3 regions of the Serpentinimonas sp. SSL01 genome follow, and region 3 is predicted to be linked to each of the others. Evidence: predicted binding sites of a transcription regulator. Region 3 holds the regulator's gene; each other region holds the start of a gene.
What was found. The regulator FliA, encoded in region 3, starts transcription of late flagellar genes. The targets are predictions, from matches to a motif close to CTAAAGTTTNNNNNNNNNNNGCCGNTA.
Positions count from the first base shown of each region.

Region 1: fliS (flagellar export chaperone FliS) is a predicted target of FliA. The motif match lies at 1,071-1,097, and genes of this name have one in related genera.
Region 2: ACVMK0_RS01495 (flagellar protein FliT) is a predicted target of FliA. The motif match lies at 2,831-2,857, and genes of this name have one in related genera.

Region 1 covers NZ_CM150487.1:1,321,486-1,326,487, reverse strand. The annotation lists gene thiD (bifunctional hydroxymethylpyrimidine kinase/phosphomethylpyrimidine kinase) at 1-435, shown strand, start outside; gene fliS (flagellar export chaperone FliS) at 485-1,033, opposite strand; gene ACVMK0_RS06285 (FkbM family methyltransferase) at 1,169-2,317, opposite strand; gene ACVMK0_RS06280 (ATP-grasp domain-containing protein) at 2,307-3,491, opposite strand; gene ACVMK0_RS06275 (Gfo/Idh/MocA family protein) at 3,525-4,679, opposite strand; gene ACVMK0_RS06270 (DegT/DnrJ/EryC1/StrS family aminotransferase) at 4,738-5,002, opposite strand, start outside.
Region 2 covers NZ_CM150487.1:312,019-317,020, forward strand. The annotation lists gene fliG (flagellar motor switch protein FliG) at 1-127, opposite strand, end outside; gene fliF (flagellar basal-body MS-ring/collar protein FliF) at 169-1,893, opposite strand; gene fliE (flagellar hook-basal body complex protein FliE) at 2,071-2,406, shown strand; gene ACVMK0_RS01495 (flagellar protein FliT) at 2,457-2,768, opposite strand; gene ACVMK0_RS01500 (ComEA family DNA-binding protein) at 2,882-3,229, opposite strand; gene ACVMK0_RS01505 (CoA pyrophosphatase) at 3,455-4,114, shown strand; gene ACVMK0_RS01510 (CobD/CbiB family protein) at 4,199-5,002, shown strand, end outside.
Region 3 covers NZ_CM150487.1:463,419-468,420, reverse strand. The annotation lists gene ACVMK0_RS02195 (flagellar hook assembly protein FlgD) at 1-309, opposite strand, end outside; gene flgC (flagellar basal body rod protein FlgC) at 330-737, opposite strand; gene flgB (flagellar basal body rod protein FlgB) at 750-1,178, opposite strand; gene flgA (flagellar basal body P-ring formation chaperone FlgA) at 1,366-2,136, shown strand; gene flgM (flagellar biosynthesis anti-sigma factor FlgM) at 2,240-2,593, shown strand; gene ACVMK0_RS02170 (hypothetical protein) at 2,590-3,039, shown strand; gene ACVMK0_RS02165 (RNA polymerase sigma factor FliA) at 3,069-3,785, opposite strand; gene ACVMK0_RS02160 (hypothetical protein) at 3,760-4,500, opposite strand; gene flhF (flagellar biosynthesis protein FlhF) at 4,493-5,002, opposite strand, start outside.

The DNA of each region.
Region 1 (5,002 bases), 860 kb from region 3:
GCCAGCCTGGTCACACCCAACCTCGACGAGGCCGCGCTGCTGCTGGCGCGCCCCCTGACCGGCGAAGCGGCGCTGGACGCCGCCGCCGCCGACCTACTGGCGCTGGGTGCGCGCGCCGTACTGCTCAAGGGCGGCCACCTGCAGGGCGAGCAATTAACCGATGTGCTGGCTTGCGCCGGCACCCCCTCTGCTTCTTGGCTGCGCCTACGCGGGCCGCGCATCGCCAGCCGCAACATCCATGGCACCGGCTGCACCCTGGCTGCGGCCATCGCCGCGCAACTGGCGCTCGGCCAGCCCATGCCGCAAGCGGTGCAGGCGGCACACGCTTGGGTGCGCGCCGCCATCGAGGCCGGCGCGGGTGCGCGCATCGGCGCCGGGCACGGCCCGCTCAACCACGGTTTTGCCCCGCTGGCGCTGCGGCGGGTGGGCAGCTGAATCGCAAGCGCGTCGCAAGCGCTCGCGTGGATTTGGATGTTGCGTCAGCTTATGCTGCGTAGCGAAGCAGCGTGCCGCCCAAGCCCGATGACGCGCCGCTGCTGCTACGGCCCGCACCATAATTTCCGGGGTAAGGGGCAGTGGCCTCGGCGGTGGCGTTGCCTGCATCCAGCGGCGTTGCAGGCAACTCGGTGCCAGGCGCACCCGCAGCCGGGCGGGCTTCACGCCACGCATCGGCCAGCGGCTTGATCAGGCTGTGCACCTCGTCGAGCGCAGCGGCGTCGTTGTGTGCGTTGGCATCCAGCAGCCGCACCGAGCAGTAGGCGTAGAGCGTGTCGAGCTGCTGCGCCAGTTCGCCTCCGGCCTTGATGTCGAGGTGCGTGCGCAAGCCCTCGCCCAAAATTTGCAACGCCTTGTTGATGTGGCGAATTTTGTTGTTCAGATCGTGCTGCTCCATGGCCAGCTTACCCAAGCGGATGCGGTCGAGTAGGCCCTCGAACAACAGCAAAGCAACCTCGTGCGGACCATTGGCGTCGGCACGGCTATCGAGCCCCACAGCGGCGTAGGTGCGGGCAGAGCGGTGAGCGGAAGTGTTCATGGAGCTGGCCTTGGGGCAAACGATGTTGATGCCTTTATATCGGCCAGATTCGGTGGCAACTTGAGAAGTGGTTGCCTTAAAAATCAATCAGGCCGGGCAAGCAAGCTAGTAGCCTTCCAGATGATCTGCCAGATCCTATTTAATCGGAATAAAAAACATTACTGTTTCGTAGATGGATTCCGAGTAGTGGCGCAGGTAGATGCGGTAATCTTTACGCAGTGCGAGTATCTTTTGTGGCACGCGCCAAAAATCGCCAGCGTTGTGATAGACGCAGATCGCAAGCCGCGGATGGTAGGTCATGATGGTGTGCTTCGCGCCTTCGATCGCCAGCAATTCAGCACCTTCAATATCCATTTTGATAAGTGTTGGTTTGAACTTGTCCTGTAGCACGTCGTCGAGCCGCTCAATCTCAATTTGTATCGAGCCTTTTGAAGATATTTTCGAGGACGAACCCGATGACTCGAAACACAACAAAGATTTTTTATCAGACAGACCATGCGCATGGCAGTAGATATTGGGTCTGCCTTGCAATTGTTGCATGCACTTCAGGTAGTTTTCAGGCTCGGGCTCAAAAAGGTGGATGGCGCTGTACTGTGGGCAGCGTTTGATAAATTCTAGGCTGTTGTAGCCGTTGAAGCCACCGACATCAATGAACGTCTCTCCAGCAAGTGCCAGTTGCAAAAAATCTTCGAAGTATTGCTCCCGCTCACGTGAACTAAATCCCTGCAGATCATCCAAATTGAAATTGAGGCGGAAATTAATTAGTTTGCGAAATATTGTGCGTGACGCTTCATCGGCAAATAGGTCGTGAATCCACTCGTAATTGACTGTGTAAGAGCGAAAATCATCAGCGAACGTTTCGTTCCATGTAATAGGCCTTAAAGCCGGAAAACCAGAGTATTTCAGAAAAGAAAAATAGTCAAGATTTTGCAGGCCAAGCTCGTCGAGCTTTTTTTTAACCGTCAGCGGCTTAAAGCAAGCAGTATTCAATACAAGCGCATTAGCCTCAATGTCCTTGGTTTTAAGGATAGGAATACCCTGAAACACGATCTCGCTGGTGAAATCGTCTATGATGCCGTCGACCTTGATGTGATCGAGTACGCTGCAGGTATAAACGGTAATGCCAAAAATATATTTGGGGCGCGATGACTGAGCTGAAAATTCAGAGCAAAAGACGTTAGCTATTTTGTGCTGCATGTCTTCAGTCCGTGGTTCGTAAATCAACTTGCTAATTGATTTCTGTATTGAGGTTACGGCGCGATCTGTGTTTGGCTCAGTTTTCAAGATAGACTCCTTCTAAGGATTCAATGCAGACAAACTCAGCAAAACGTGGAGTCACCTCCAGCATAGTCGATTCATCTTGGAATTCTGCAAACAAAATTGCTAACTTATCGAATGGAGCGGCTTCCATACGCTCACCGCTGTTCTTTAGAGGTGTTATTTGTACGCGGGATGCGGGAATGGTGTGCGTAAAAGTGTAGGTCGCCATCGGATTCTGTGCGGAGATGGTGTGTCGCCCGATCGGTTTGTACACTTCTGTTTTGGATGAGCAAGAGATAACTTCTCCTATGAACGGACGCACGTAGTAATCCATGTACCTACTAGCGGTCGATCGCTCGATAAGACTTCCATACAGATCACCCGGACAGCGGCGCATGCATTCAATGATCCAGTACTGGTCTCCTTTGACCATAAACTGCGTGTGGAGCAAACCATCCTGGAGGCCGAGTAGCTTGACCACTTGCAACATCGTCGCTCTAACTGAACCTTGAATGGTGGTAGCAAGCCGAGAAGGATGATTGGAGCAGTTGACTTGATATGGATACACAGTGCAAAATTCGTCAACAAAAAAATCGACTACAATTTCTTGGTCGTGAATAAATGCTGAGTGACTGTGTAAAGCACCATCGACGAACTCTTCTAGAACGATTTCTCTGCTGCGAGAAGCTTGGCGCGCCGCCTCCACTGCGACTTCAATCTGCGACACGTCCAACACTTTGGTGACACCTCGACCACTGAAACTATCTACCGGCTTCACAAGAAGTGGGTACTTCAGGCCGCTTACATCAATTGGCGCGTCGCCATTTTGCCAGTTGGCACGCGGTGCAGGAAGGCTGTATTGCTGAGTAAATAGTCTAAATTTGTTTTTGTTGTGGATTATTGATGCCACATCAAAACCATCAAAACCTGAGTAGCCCCATTGCTTGGCAAACCAAGCGCACGACATGTATGAATAATCGTTGCAGGTGGGTACAATGTAATCGAACTTTTCTGATTCTACTAATCGCAGAAGCGCATCGCGGTTTGAATAGTCAATATAGAACGATGCGTCCGAATATTGATGGCAAGGGTCTGACTTTAGGCGGCCACATACTGACACATGAATTCCTCTTTTTTTTAAAAGAAAAAAAATGGGGGCTGCACTAAAACTGCTGCCAACTAAAAGTGCGCGCTTCATGTGTTCGTCTTTAGTTAGATTGATTTGAAATCATTAGATAGCCACCGGCTCCCACTTCTTGTTTTTTCCGGCCAAAGCAATTGCCTCTAGCAGCTTGAGGCCTTCAATTGACTCTGATGCGCCAAAAACATATTCGCCAAATACTGTTTCGCCAGTACGCTTGAAATTCAAAAGTGCGTCGGCTATATCATAATAGTAGTTGGAGAAAGCTTCAATAAATCCGGCAGGATGTCCTGCTTTAAATCGCTGGTAGCGAGCTTTGTTGGCAATTTGAACCTCCTGTGATGAGCGATCAATAATATATTTCGTACCTTTGTTGTTGGCGTATTGTAGATGCTCGGGATTTTCTTGTAACCATTCCACGGCCCCCTTGTCGCCAAATATCCTAAGACGCAGTCCGTTTCGATATCCTAATGCTGCCTTGCTGAACCAGATTCCGCAATGGATTCCATCAGAGTAACGCACCAAGCATTGTGCGCTGTCTATGACATTCGGGAAATTTCCATTGGATGAGGACATGGCAGCTACATCTACCGGTTTTGCGCCAAATAGAAAGCGAGCCAGCATATGCAAATGTACTGCGAGATCTAGGTATAAAGTTGGTACATCGCCGTCATGCAGGCGCCATGGTTGCGGTTTTAAAGGGGTTCCGTCCTCAGCGACTCTCGCGAAGCCTTCTTGGGGCATCTCCATTTGAACCTGTTGGATTCTGCCAAGCATTCCTGATGAAATCATGCTCTTTAGCTCTCGAATCATTGGATAGCCAGTATAGTTGTACGTTACAGCGAGAAATCCATTTTTTTCTAATAGTTTTTCTTGAATTTTAATTGCTTCGGTGGATGTTGTTGTGAGAGCTTTTTCGCATATAACTGGAATTTTTGCTTCAAGACAAGCCATCACCTGTTGCCAATGTTGGTCTTGAGGGGTTGCAATAATTACAGCGTCAAGACTCCCTATTTCATGCTCGAGCAGCTCTGTTAAATTGGTGTAAGCTCTATGTTGATCAACCCCATAATGAGATGCTGTTGCTTTACACTTGTTATAATCTCTGCTGAAGCTCCCAGCAATCAAATCATATCTCTGATCGATGGCGATAGCTGCACGATGCGTGCGTCCTACTGCCGAATCAAAACCCCCTCCGACCATGGCAACTTTAATTATATTATTAGGATTGACTATGAGGTCCATTGTTGTTTCATCCTATACAGTTTGTTTTGGTTTGAAATTCTAAGAAAGTGTTGTTTTTTTACAGGCGAGGAAGTTGCTCTGTGCTGGGTCTTAGAGCGGTCGGACTGTGCATAAGCTCTTTTAGAGTATGTATTATGCGCTGGCTTTGAAGTGTGGTCTGGTGCGGCCCAATCGGCAAACTTAAAACTTGCTCGGCGCTTATTGATGCTATGGGCAACTCGTAACGGCTTAAGCCCTTGAGACCATAGGCTTGTTGTTGAAATGGCGGTATTGGATAGTGGATTTGTGTCGCTACATCCTGTTCTTTGAGTTTGCTTGCGATT
Region 2 (5,002 bases), 150 kb from region 3:
CGATCGTCTCGCCTAGGCGCTGCACCTCTTTGGGCGAGAAATGCTTGAACACCTCGGCCGCTTCCTCTTCGCCGAGCGACATGAGGAAGATGGCCGCGTCTTGCAGTCCGTCGTCTGTGTCAGCCATTGCGCGCTACCTTTGGGCTTGTCAAGGGCCCCATTGTCGCCTCAAGTGCTGGCCGTGGCAGGGGATTCGCCCGTCATCCAGCCGCGCACGATGTTGGCCACGGCCACCGGGTTGTCGCGCGCCAGCCGGCGCGCGTCTTCGAGCCGCAGTTGCTCCACGGTCGGTTCGCTGGATGCGGGCGCTGGCAGGCCCGGACGCTGTGGCGTTTCGTCCACCAGCGCGTTGAGCTGACCGCCCGGGGCACCGGCGTCGCGTTCGGGTTCGGGGGGCGACGCCGCCATGAGCTTGAGCGAGGGCCGCACCATGCCCAAGAAGACGATCAGAGCCAGCAGCAGCAAGCCCAGCGGCCAAACCAAGGAGCGGATCAGGTCTTGCAGCCAAGGCTGCTGCCACAGCGGCAGCTCGACCGTTTCGACCACGGTGCGGTTGAAGGCGGCGTTCATCACGTTCACGGTGTCGCCGCGCGGTTCGCTAAAGCCGATGGCTTCGCGCACCAGCGCGTTGATCTGCGCCATCAGTTCGGGCGACAAGGGGGTGCTGGTGGGCTCGCCGCGCCGATCGGTGCCCTCGGCGTGGTTGAGTACCACGGCGGCGCTCAGGCGCCGGATGTTGCCCGTGGCTCCCCGGGTCACGGCCACGGTGCGGTCGACCTCGAAGTTGGTCACTTGCTCGCGCCGGCGGTTGGCTTCGGCGCTGCCGCCGGGTACATTCTGGCCCGGCACCACGCCCAGCGGGCCGGCGTCGGGGGCGTTGATCGGGGCCGCTGCGGCCCCCGGGGGCAGGTTGGCCACGGCGCCCGGCACGCCAGCCGGCGTTTGTTCGGTTTGGCTGCCGCTCTCGAGCAGCTGGGCGCTGCGCACCGCGGCTTCATTGGGGGCTTGGTTGGGGCGGAATTGCTCCACGGTTTGGTCGGTGACCGAGAAATCGACGTCGGCCGTGACCTGGGCGCGCACGTTCTGGCGCCCAACCAGGGGTTCGAGCAGGTCCAAGATGCGCTGGGTGTGCATCTGCTCGACCATGCGCCGGTATTCGAGCTGGCGCGAGTCGATGCCGTTTTGGGCGCCGTCGGCGCTTTGCGACAGCAAGTTGCCATGCTGATCGACCACGCTCACCGCCGCCGGGCGCATTTCGGGCACGCTGCTGGCCACCAGATGCACGATGCCGGCCACTTGGGCGCGGTCGAGCACGCGGCCGCCATGCAGAGTGAGCAAGACGCTGGCCGAGGGCTTTTGCTGCTCCCTGAAAAAACCGGTCTGATTCGGTAGGGCGAGGTGCACGCGCGCTTCGGCCACGGCGTTGAGCGAAGAAATGGAGCGCACCAGTTCGCCCTCGAGTCCGCGCTGAAAATTGAGCCGCTCTTGGAACTGCGTCATTCCTAAGCGGGCGGTGTCCATCAGCTCAAAGCCGACCACGCTGCCGCGCGGCAGGCCCTGCGCCGCCAGCTGCAAGCGCACGTCGTGCACGCGGTTGGCGGGCACCAAAATCGCGGTGCCGGCCTCGGAGTGCCGGTGGGGTACGCCCATTTGTGATAACTGTTCGAGCACCGCGCCGCCGTCCTGGGGCGAGAGGTTGGCGTAAAGCACCCGAAACTCGGGTCGGCCGGCCATCAGGGCGGCCGCCACCAGCAGCGCCAGCAAGGCGGCTGCGCCCAGCCCCAGCATGAGCTTGCGGCCGCTGTCGAGGCGCGCAAAGCCCTGCACCAAGCGGTTGGGTGGGCCCGCAGTTTGGAGGGGTGGGGCGTCAACGGTGGCGACGGCGGTGTTCATGCGGGTGGGTGCGGGAGGACGGTTTTGGGGGCTGAGGGCATTGTGTGTGGCCCGGCCCCGAATCTAAAGCGGAAAAAGCCCTGCGAACGGGCGCTTTATCGGCCTCAAGTCGGGGCGTGAGCGGCCGTAGCATAGCCACTCACCGCATTGAGCCACCCGCCCTGCAAGGATCTAGCCATGGAATTGCGCCTCACCCCCCCCACGACCGTCGGCGTAGGCGCCCCGCGCCCCGCGCGCCTGCCCGGCTTGGAATCGGGTGTGGGTGGACCGACTGGGGCGGTGCCCGAAGCCGGCGGCTTTGGGCAAGCCTTCAAGACCGCATTGCAAAACGTCAGCGCCGCCCAAGAGCGCGCGGGCCAGTTGCAGACCGAATTTCAGCTCGGCAACCCCAACGTGAGCTTGGAGCAAACCATGCTTGCGATGCAAAAATCACAGATCGGCTTTCAGGCCGCCTTGCATGTGCGCAACCGCATGATGCAGGCGTACACCGATGTGATGAACATGCAGGTATGAGGGCGTTTGTATGTTTCTAGATGGTGCGGCTGCAGCCCGATAAGGGAGCGTCAATGCAGCAGAGTGGACCGAGTCGGCCCCAGGTTGGCCCACAAATCATCGACGCAGGGCTCAACCAGTTCCCGAATCTGGGCATCATGGCGCAGCAGCGTGAGCATGATGCGTTGTTTGCGGGCGCGCTCTGTGGGCGTCAAATCTCCCTCTTGGCCGAGTTCGCGCAGGCGTTCGATCAGCACGGCGCAGGCGCTTTCGAGCCGCATCACGGCGTCCCAGTCGTGCGCCTGCGCGGCGTCGAGCATCGCTTGGCTGGTTCTTTCGATCGCTTGGTAGTGCTCGAGCAGGTCAGTAGGCATGGTGGACATGGTGGGCAGGTGGGTCGAAGGGCCAGATGAGATCTGTACAAATTCTCAAGTCGTGCTATCTATATCGTAGTGTTCTGCGCCAACTTGAGCGCTTACTGGGTGGAATGTGCCGCTCAGTTCTGGGCTTTGGTGGCTGCGCTGGCAGGGTGCACCGGCTCCAGCGGCTGCGGCACCATGGGTTGCCAACGCACCGGATTGGTCGGTGCATCCTGCCCCAAGGCTTTGCCATTGACCCGCAGACCGTTGGCTGACAGACGCGCGGCGGTGGTGGGGCCGACTCCACGCACCCGGTTGGAGAAATCGCTCCAGTTGGCGAATGGGCGCTGTTGCCGCGCCGCCACGATGCGCTCAAGCATCACCGGACCGATGCCTTTGATCGCATCCAAGTCGGAGGCGGAGGCGCGGTTGGCCTCTACGGCGTTGGCACCGGCCGAGGCCAGCAACAGCAAAACGCCGATCATCAACGCTGCCGCCACCAGGCTCCACCTCGATTGCCGCTGCACACGCCACTGCAATGGCCTCTGCAGCCCCCTGCGATTTACTGCTTTGCCTACGTAGACCATGGCTGCCTCTCCTGTGGTGCATACCCCGACACTGCACAATTCGAAGATCTTAACTGCAGCGGGCGCCTTGGGGCTGATTGGGGCGCCTGGTGCCTGCAGCGCCGACGCCCCCACCAACCGACGATGTTTGACCCCACCCAAGTGCCTGTGCTGGGCACCGATGCGCATCTGCCCGCCGTGGCGCCCGCCGAGTGCCAGCCGCTGGCGCTGCGGCGCCGTTTGGCGGCGCCGCCGCCGTGGCAGCCCGAGCTGTGGCATGAACCCCGCTTCATCGAGCGTGCGCCCAGCCGCGCTGCGGTGCTGATGGCGGTGCGCACCGGGCCGCAACCCACGCTGCTGCTCACCGAGCGCAGCCCCGAGTTGCCCGACCACCCCGGCCAGATCGCCTTTCCCGGCGGCAAGATCGACGCCAGCGACGCCAACGCCCAAGCCGCCGCTTTGCGCGAAGCGCAAGAGGAAATCGGGCTGCCACATCAGGTGGTGGAGGTGCTGGGCCAGCTGCCCGACTACACCACTGGCAGCGGCTTCATCGTCACGCCGGTGCTGGCCTTGGTGCCTGCCAGCCAGCGCCTACAACCCGACCCGCGCGAGGTGGCGGCGGTGTTCGAGGTGCCGCTGGTCTATCTGATGAACCCGGCGCACCACCGCCGCCACGAACTGCTCTGGCAAGGCCGCCGCCGGCAGTGGTTTTCTATGCCGTGGCACGACGGCACGCGCGAGTGCTACATCTGGGGCGCCACGGCGGCCATGCTGCGCAACCTGTACCGACTTTTGAGTGCTTGAGCCTAGGGCGCACCGCATCAAGCTGCCGGGCATGGCTGGCCCAAAGCTGGCCCAAAGCATCCGCGCTGGTTATGATGCCGACCCATGACCTTGTTTGCCCTCATTTTTGCATTGGTGCTCGAACAGGCGCGCCCCTTGCACGACGACAACCCGGCGCATGCTGCGTTGCGCGCGTGGGCGGCTGCGGCCCGGCGCTGGCTTGATGCCGGGCAATGGCACCACGGCTGGCTGGCGTGGGCGCTGGCGGTGCTGGGGCCGGTGGTGCTGGCGGTGTTGATCTACGGGCTGCTCAACTGGGTGCACGGCCTGCTCGGTTTTGCGTGGGCGGTGTTGGTGCTCTACCTGACCTTGGGCTTCAGGCAGTTCAGCCACCACTTCACCACCATCCGGGTGGCGCTGGAGTCGGGCGACGAGGCCGCGGCGCGGGCCGAACTGGCGCGCTGGCAGGGGGTGGAGGTGGCCGAGCTGCCGCCGCAAGAGCTGCTGCGGCACGTGATCGAGCACTCGGTGCTGGCCGCGCACCGCCATGTATTCGGCGTCATGGTGGCATTCGTGGCCTTTGCCGCCATCGGGCTGGGGCCGGCAGGGGCGGTGTTGTACCGCATGGCCTTGCACTTGGCGCGCCACTGGCCGGTGCGCACCACGGTGCAGGCCGAAGACGCCTCGGCCGCGGCGGCGCGGCGCGGCTGGCACGTGGTGGATTACTTGCCGGTGCGTGCCACGGCGCTGGCTTTTGCGGTGGTGGGCAATTTTGAAGAAGCGATCGCCAACTGGCGCCAAGACGGCGCCCTGAACAAGGGCAACGATGGCTTGCTGCTGGCTGCCAGCGCCGGAGCCATGAACGTGCGCCTAGGCAGCGGCCCCCCGCTGGGCGAGCCCCTGTACACG
Region 3 (5,002 bases):
GCCCTGGGCCACCACCTGGCGCCCGACCAAGCTGGCGGCCTGCGCCGCTTGCGTCTGGCCAAACTGCTCGGCCAGCGACTTGACGGTTTGGTTGAGCTGCTGGATGCCGGTGACGGTGTTGATCTGCGCCATCTGGCTCGTCATCTGCGCGTTGTCCATGGGGTTGAGCGGGTCTTGGTTGCTCAACTGGGCCACAAATAGCTTGAGAAAACGGTCTTGCGCCGCTTGCGGATCGGTGGCCTGGCCTTGCGCGCCGCCTTTGGCGTTGTAGGCGTCGATCTCGGTGCGGCTCAGGGCAGACATAAACATGGCGAGGCTCCGGTGTGCGCTTATTGGCCCATCTGCAGCGTGCGCAGCAGCAGGTGTTTGGCGGTGTTCATGACTTCGACGTTGTTCTGGTACGAGCGCGAAGCCGAGATCATATTGACCATTTCTTCGACCGGGTTGACGTTCGAGTGCGTCACGTAGCCCTCGCCGTCGGCGTTGGGGTGCTGCGGGTTAAACACGCGCCGGTTGGGTACCTGGCTTTCGATCACGTCTTGCACCCGCACCCCTTGCGAAGCCGGGTTGTTGCCCATGGGCACGGTCTGAAAAACCACCTGGCGCGCGCGGTAGGCCTGCCCATCGGGCCCGGCCACGGCGTCGGCGTTGGCCAAGTTGCTGGCCACGGTGTTGAGGCGCTGTGACTGGGCGCTGATGGCGCTGCCCGAGACGCTGAAAATGGTGAACATCGACACGATGGTGCTCCTTTACTGGCCTTGGATGGCACTGAGCATGGTGCGCACGTGGCCGTTGATGAAGCGCAGCGTGGACTCGTACTGCACCGCGTTGTGGATGAAGTTGGCGCGCTGCTGGTCTAGGTCCACGGTGTTGCCGTCGAGGCTGGGTTGGGTCTGGACGCTGTACTGCACGCGGTTGCGATCCGGTACGTCGGCCAGGGTTGCAGACGTGCGCAGGTGGCGGGCGTCGCCGCCGGTGAGCACTGGCATGGCCCCGGCGCGCAACTCGGGGCCGCGCGAGCGCACGCTGTCCATCGCTTGGCGAAAATCGAAGTCGCGCGCCACAAAGCCGGGCGTGTCAGCATTGGCAATGTTGCTGGCCAACACCTGCTGGCGGTGGGCCCGCAACTGCAGCGCGTCCGAGAAGAACTCGAGACGCCGGGTCAGTGGCTCAAACATCTTGCGCTCCTGCGGCTTGCGGTTGGGGGGCGCTTGCAGCGAATTCGGCCCCGATGCCGCGATTGTGGAAAACTTGAGCCCTTGTTAAGCCTTGAATAAGCGGCCCATTGGCCGGCTATTTCCGCTCAACCCGCACCCACGACTGGGCTACAGTGCTGCGACACCGTCCATACCCACACCTGCCCCCATGCGCCCGAACCCACTCTGCCCCTGCCAAAGGCCGCAGCGCAGCCGCGTGCGGCATGCTGCCCTGCTGCTGGGGTGGGTATTGGCGCTCGCAATGGGCTTGAGCGGTGCCGCCGCCTCCACCCAGCCCAGCCCTGCACACCAGGCCTGGTCGCAACAGACTGAGCGCTGGATCAACGAACAGCTGATCGCCCAAGCCAGCTCCGACTTGCCCTTGCGCCCCGAGGTGGTGGTTGGGCGCTTCGACAGCCGTCTGCAATTGGCCCCATGCGCTCGCGTCGAACCCTTTATGCCCAACAACACGCGGCTCTGGGGCCGCACCCGCATCGGGCTGCGCTGCGTGCAAGGCCCGGTGGCTTGGACGGTGTTTTTGCCCATCGAGGTGCGCGCCTGGGGCCCGGCTTGGGTCATCCGCCAGCCAGTGCGAGCCGGTACCACCTTGACCCAGTCCGACTTAGAGCTCACCGAGATCGACTGGGCCGCGCACCCCTCGCCACCGCTGACCCGCTCCGAGCAATGGCTGGGCCTGGCGGCGGTCAGCGCGCTGCAACCTGGGCAAGTGCTGCGCAACGGCATGGTGCGCGCACCGCAAATGTTTGCCTCGGGCAGCCAAGTAAAATTGCAACTCGATGGCGCGGGCTTTACACTAAGCGCCAGTGGTACCGCGCTCAGCCACGGGGTGCTCGGCCAAGCGGTGCGGGTGCGGCTACCGAATCGGCAAATCGTGAACGGGGTGGTCATCAACGCCGACACAGTCGCTGTACGCCTGTGACACCAGCGCCATAGCCAGAACCGCAAAAAAAGGTTAAAGTCGGGCTTCATTCGGCCGATAAGGCTCTCAAGTGCCCCTCTTATCTGGGGGTTTGGAGCGCGTCATGAACGTCAATCACCTCACCGACAAGCCTGCTGCAGTTAGTCCGTCCACGCGAATGTTGGATCGGGCAGCCGTGCCCGCTCAGGCGGTTGGCAGCACCGGGTCCGCAACCGCGGCCAGTGTCGAGGTGCGGCTTTCGGCCGTGACCCAGACCATGACCAATAACGTGGCGCGCTCCGGCGCCGACGTTTTCAACGCCGAAAAGGTGCAGGCCATGCGCAGCGCAATCCAAAACGGTTCGTTTTCGGTCAACGCCGAAGCCATCGCCGATCAGGTGCTGGTTCAGGCGCGTGAAATGCTCGGCGTGGCGGCCTCTGCACCCCGCTCTGAAACCGGCTCTGCCCCCATGCGATGAGCAACCCGGGTTTGGTGCGCAAGCCCCCGCCCACCCCTGCTGGCGACCCCGGTTGGCGCGCGGCACTTGAGACCTTGACGGCCTTGCGCGGGGCTGTTGCTGCGGTGCAGCGCTTGGCGCTGGAATCTATAGATGGCGAAAACGCGGATGCCTTGGTTGCTGCCGTCGCAGAACTGAACCGGTCTATGGCCCACCACCTGCCGCTGCTGCAGAAAACCGCCACGCAGGGCGCGGCCGTACCTGCTGAGGTTGCATTGCAATTGCAGCGCCTAGGCGCCGATATCCAGCAAATCAGCCAGACCAACACCCGCCTGTCGGCACAAGCGCAGCGTGCGCTTGATGTGCTTTTCCCAGCCGACGCCGTCAAAGCCTATAGCCGCTTGGCTGGGCGCGCCAGCCCTTTCGCCTCGAGCAACGGGGCAGCATCGGGCTACTTCAAAACCTGAAACACCGAAGCTGTTTGGGCCCGCGTGCTTTAGTGGGCACGAAGCCGGGCCCGCAGCCGGGCGATCGACTGGCTGTGCAACTGGCTCACGCGCGACTCGGTCACACCCAATACGGCAGCGATCTCTTTGAGGTTCATGTCATGTTCGTAATACATGCTCATCACGTGCTGCTCGCGCTCGGGCAGTTTGTTGATGCCCTCGACCAAGGCCGCACGCATGCGCTGCACGCTCAACTGAGCCTGTGGGTTGGCACCTTCGTCCGCGGGCAGAAAGCGGTCGAGAAACGGCTCGTCTTCCGTCCCGCCGGTCAAGTCCTCGAGATAGACCAGCTGCGAGCCGCGCACCCGGCCCAGCATCTCCTGGTATTCGGGCAGCGACAGCCCGAGCTCGAGCGCGATCTCGGATTCACGCGGCGCCCGCTGCAGGCGCTGTTCCAGCCGTTGCACCGCCGCCTCGATGTCTTTTTGTTGCTTGCGCGAGCTGCGTGAGAGCCAGTCGCCGTCGCGCAACTCGTCGAGCATGGCGCCACGGATGCGCTGGCTGGCAAAGGTCTCGAATTGCACCCCTTGCGCCGGGTCGTAGCGCGTCAGGGCTTCGTTGAGACCGATCATCCCAACCTGGATCAGGTCATCGATATCGACGCTGGCGGGCAGTCGCGCCATCAAATGATGCGCCAAACGGAGCACCAAAGGGCTATGGCGTCTGAGTTGGGCATCGCGGTCAAGCGTGCCTTTGGCGGTGTACATCAGAAACTGAGCGGGTCTGGTCGGCTGAAAGCGCGAAAAACTGGTGTGAAAAGGAATGTACATGGGGTTGTCTCACGCTATCTTGCAGCACCAACGCCGTTTCCAGAACCCGTTGCATGCAGGATTCGCCAGCCGCTGGGTCCAAGACACCCCGCTGACGATCATACCCGAGTGGCCACACCGCTGGCCTCAGACCCAGGTGACGCAAAGCCTGCTGACGCAGTGTTCGAACCGGATCTGGCTCTATGCCTCGATCCCAATTCGCAGACTGGCTCGCGGCTAGGTCGGCATCGGGCAGCCACAGCACCAGCGCCTGCAGGGCCGCCACCTGCCACAACACCTTGATGGCGTTGTAGGCACTCACCAAGCTCGCCGGGGCCGCATTGAGCAGCACCAGCGGGCGCGCCTGGGTATCGGCCAACCGCACCGCCCACGCCTCCAGCGGGGCCTGCCAGAGCAACACCCCAGATTCGGGCAGCGCCTGCTCCGACTGCTCCAGCCAAACGCTCGACTTGGAAAGCGCGCCACCGGTCTCGGGCATGCCATCGAGCGGCAGCACGCTTAAGCCCAAATTCATCAAACCGTCTTCGAGCCGCAGCAGTGCCGCCTGCGCCAGCGCCGGGTCGGGGTTGTGCACCACCGGCAACAAGCGCTTGGGGGGCTGCAAGTGCAGGGCCGCGAGCCCTGTGGCTTGGTCGAAGCCGGATTCAAACATGGCGGCCATCCAAAGGCACCCGCACCTGGCCCGATTCGGTAAAGTAGAAGGGCAGCTCGGCCTCTTTGGGGTCAAAAGACGATTTGCTGCTGGTGGCCATTGATAAACGCACCAGCGTCGGGGCATCAGGGCGCTGCCAGTCCTCTGGCACGCGCTGACCCGTGCTCAGGCCGCGCAGCACCAGCTGGTGCCGGATCAAGGTGTCGAGCGCCGGCCCGAGCTTCGCGGCTTCATCGAGTTTGGACAAAATCACGCCGTGTAGGCCGCTGCCCACGTAGGCGTGCACCACCTCGTCGAGCGTGTCGCCGTGGGCGCCGGCGTTGAGCACCAGCAGTTTTTTGATGCTGGGTGAGTCCAGCAGCTCCATCATCTCGGCGATGCGTGGGTCTTTTTGCCCAAGCCCGGCGGTGTCGATGATCACCATGCGCTTGTTGGCCAGCAGCTCGAGCAAGTCTTGCAGCGCCGCGCGGTCGTGCGCCAGGTGCGCCACCACGCCCAGCAT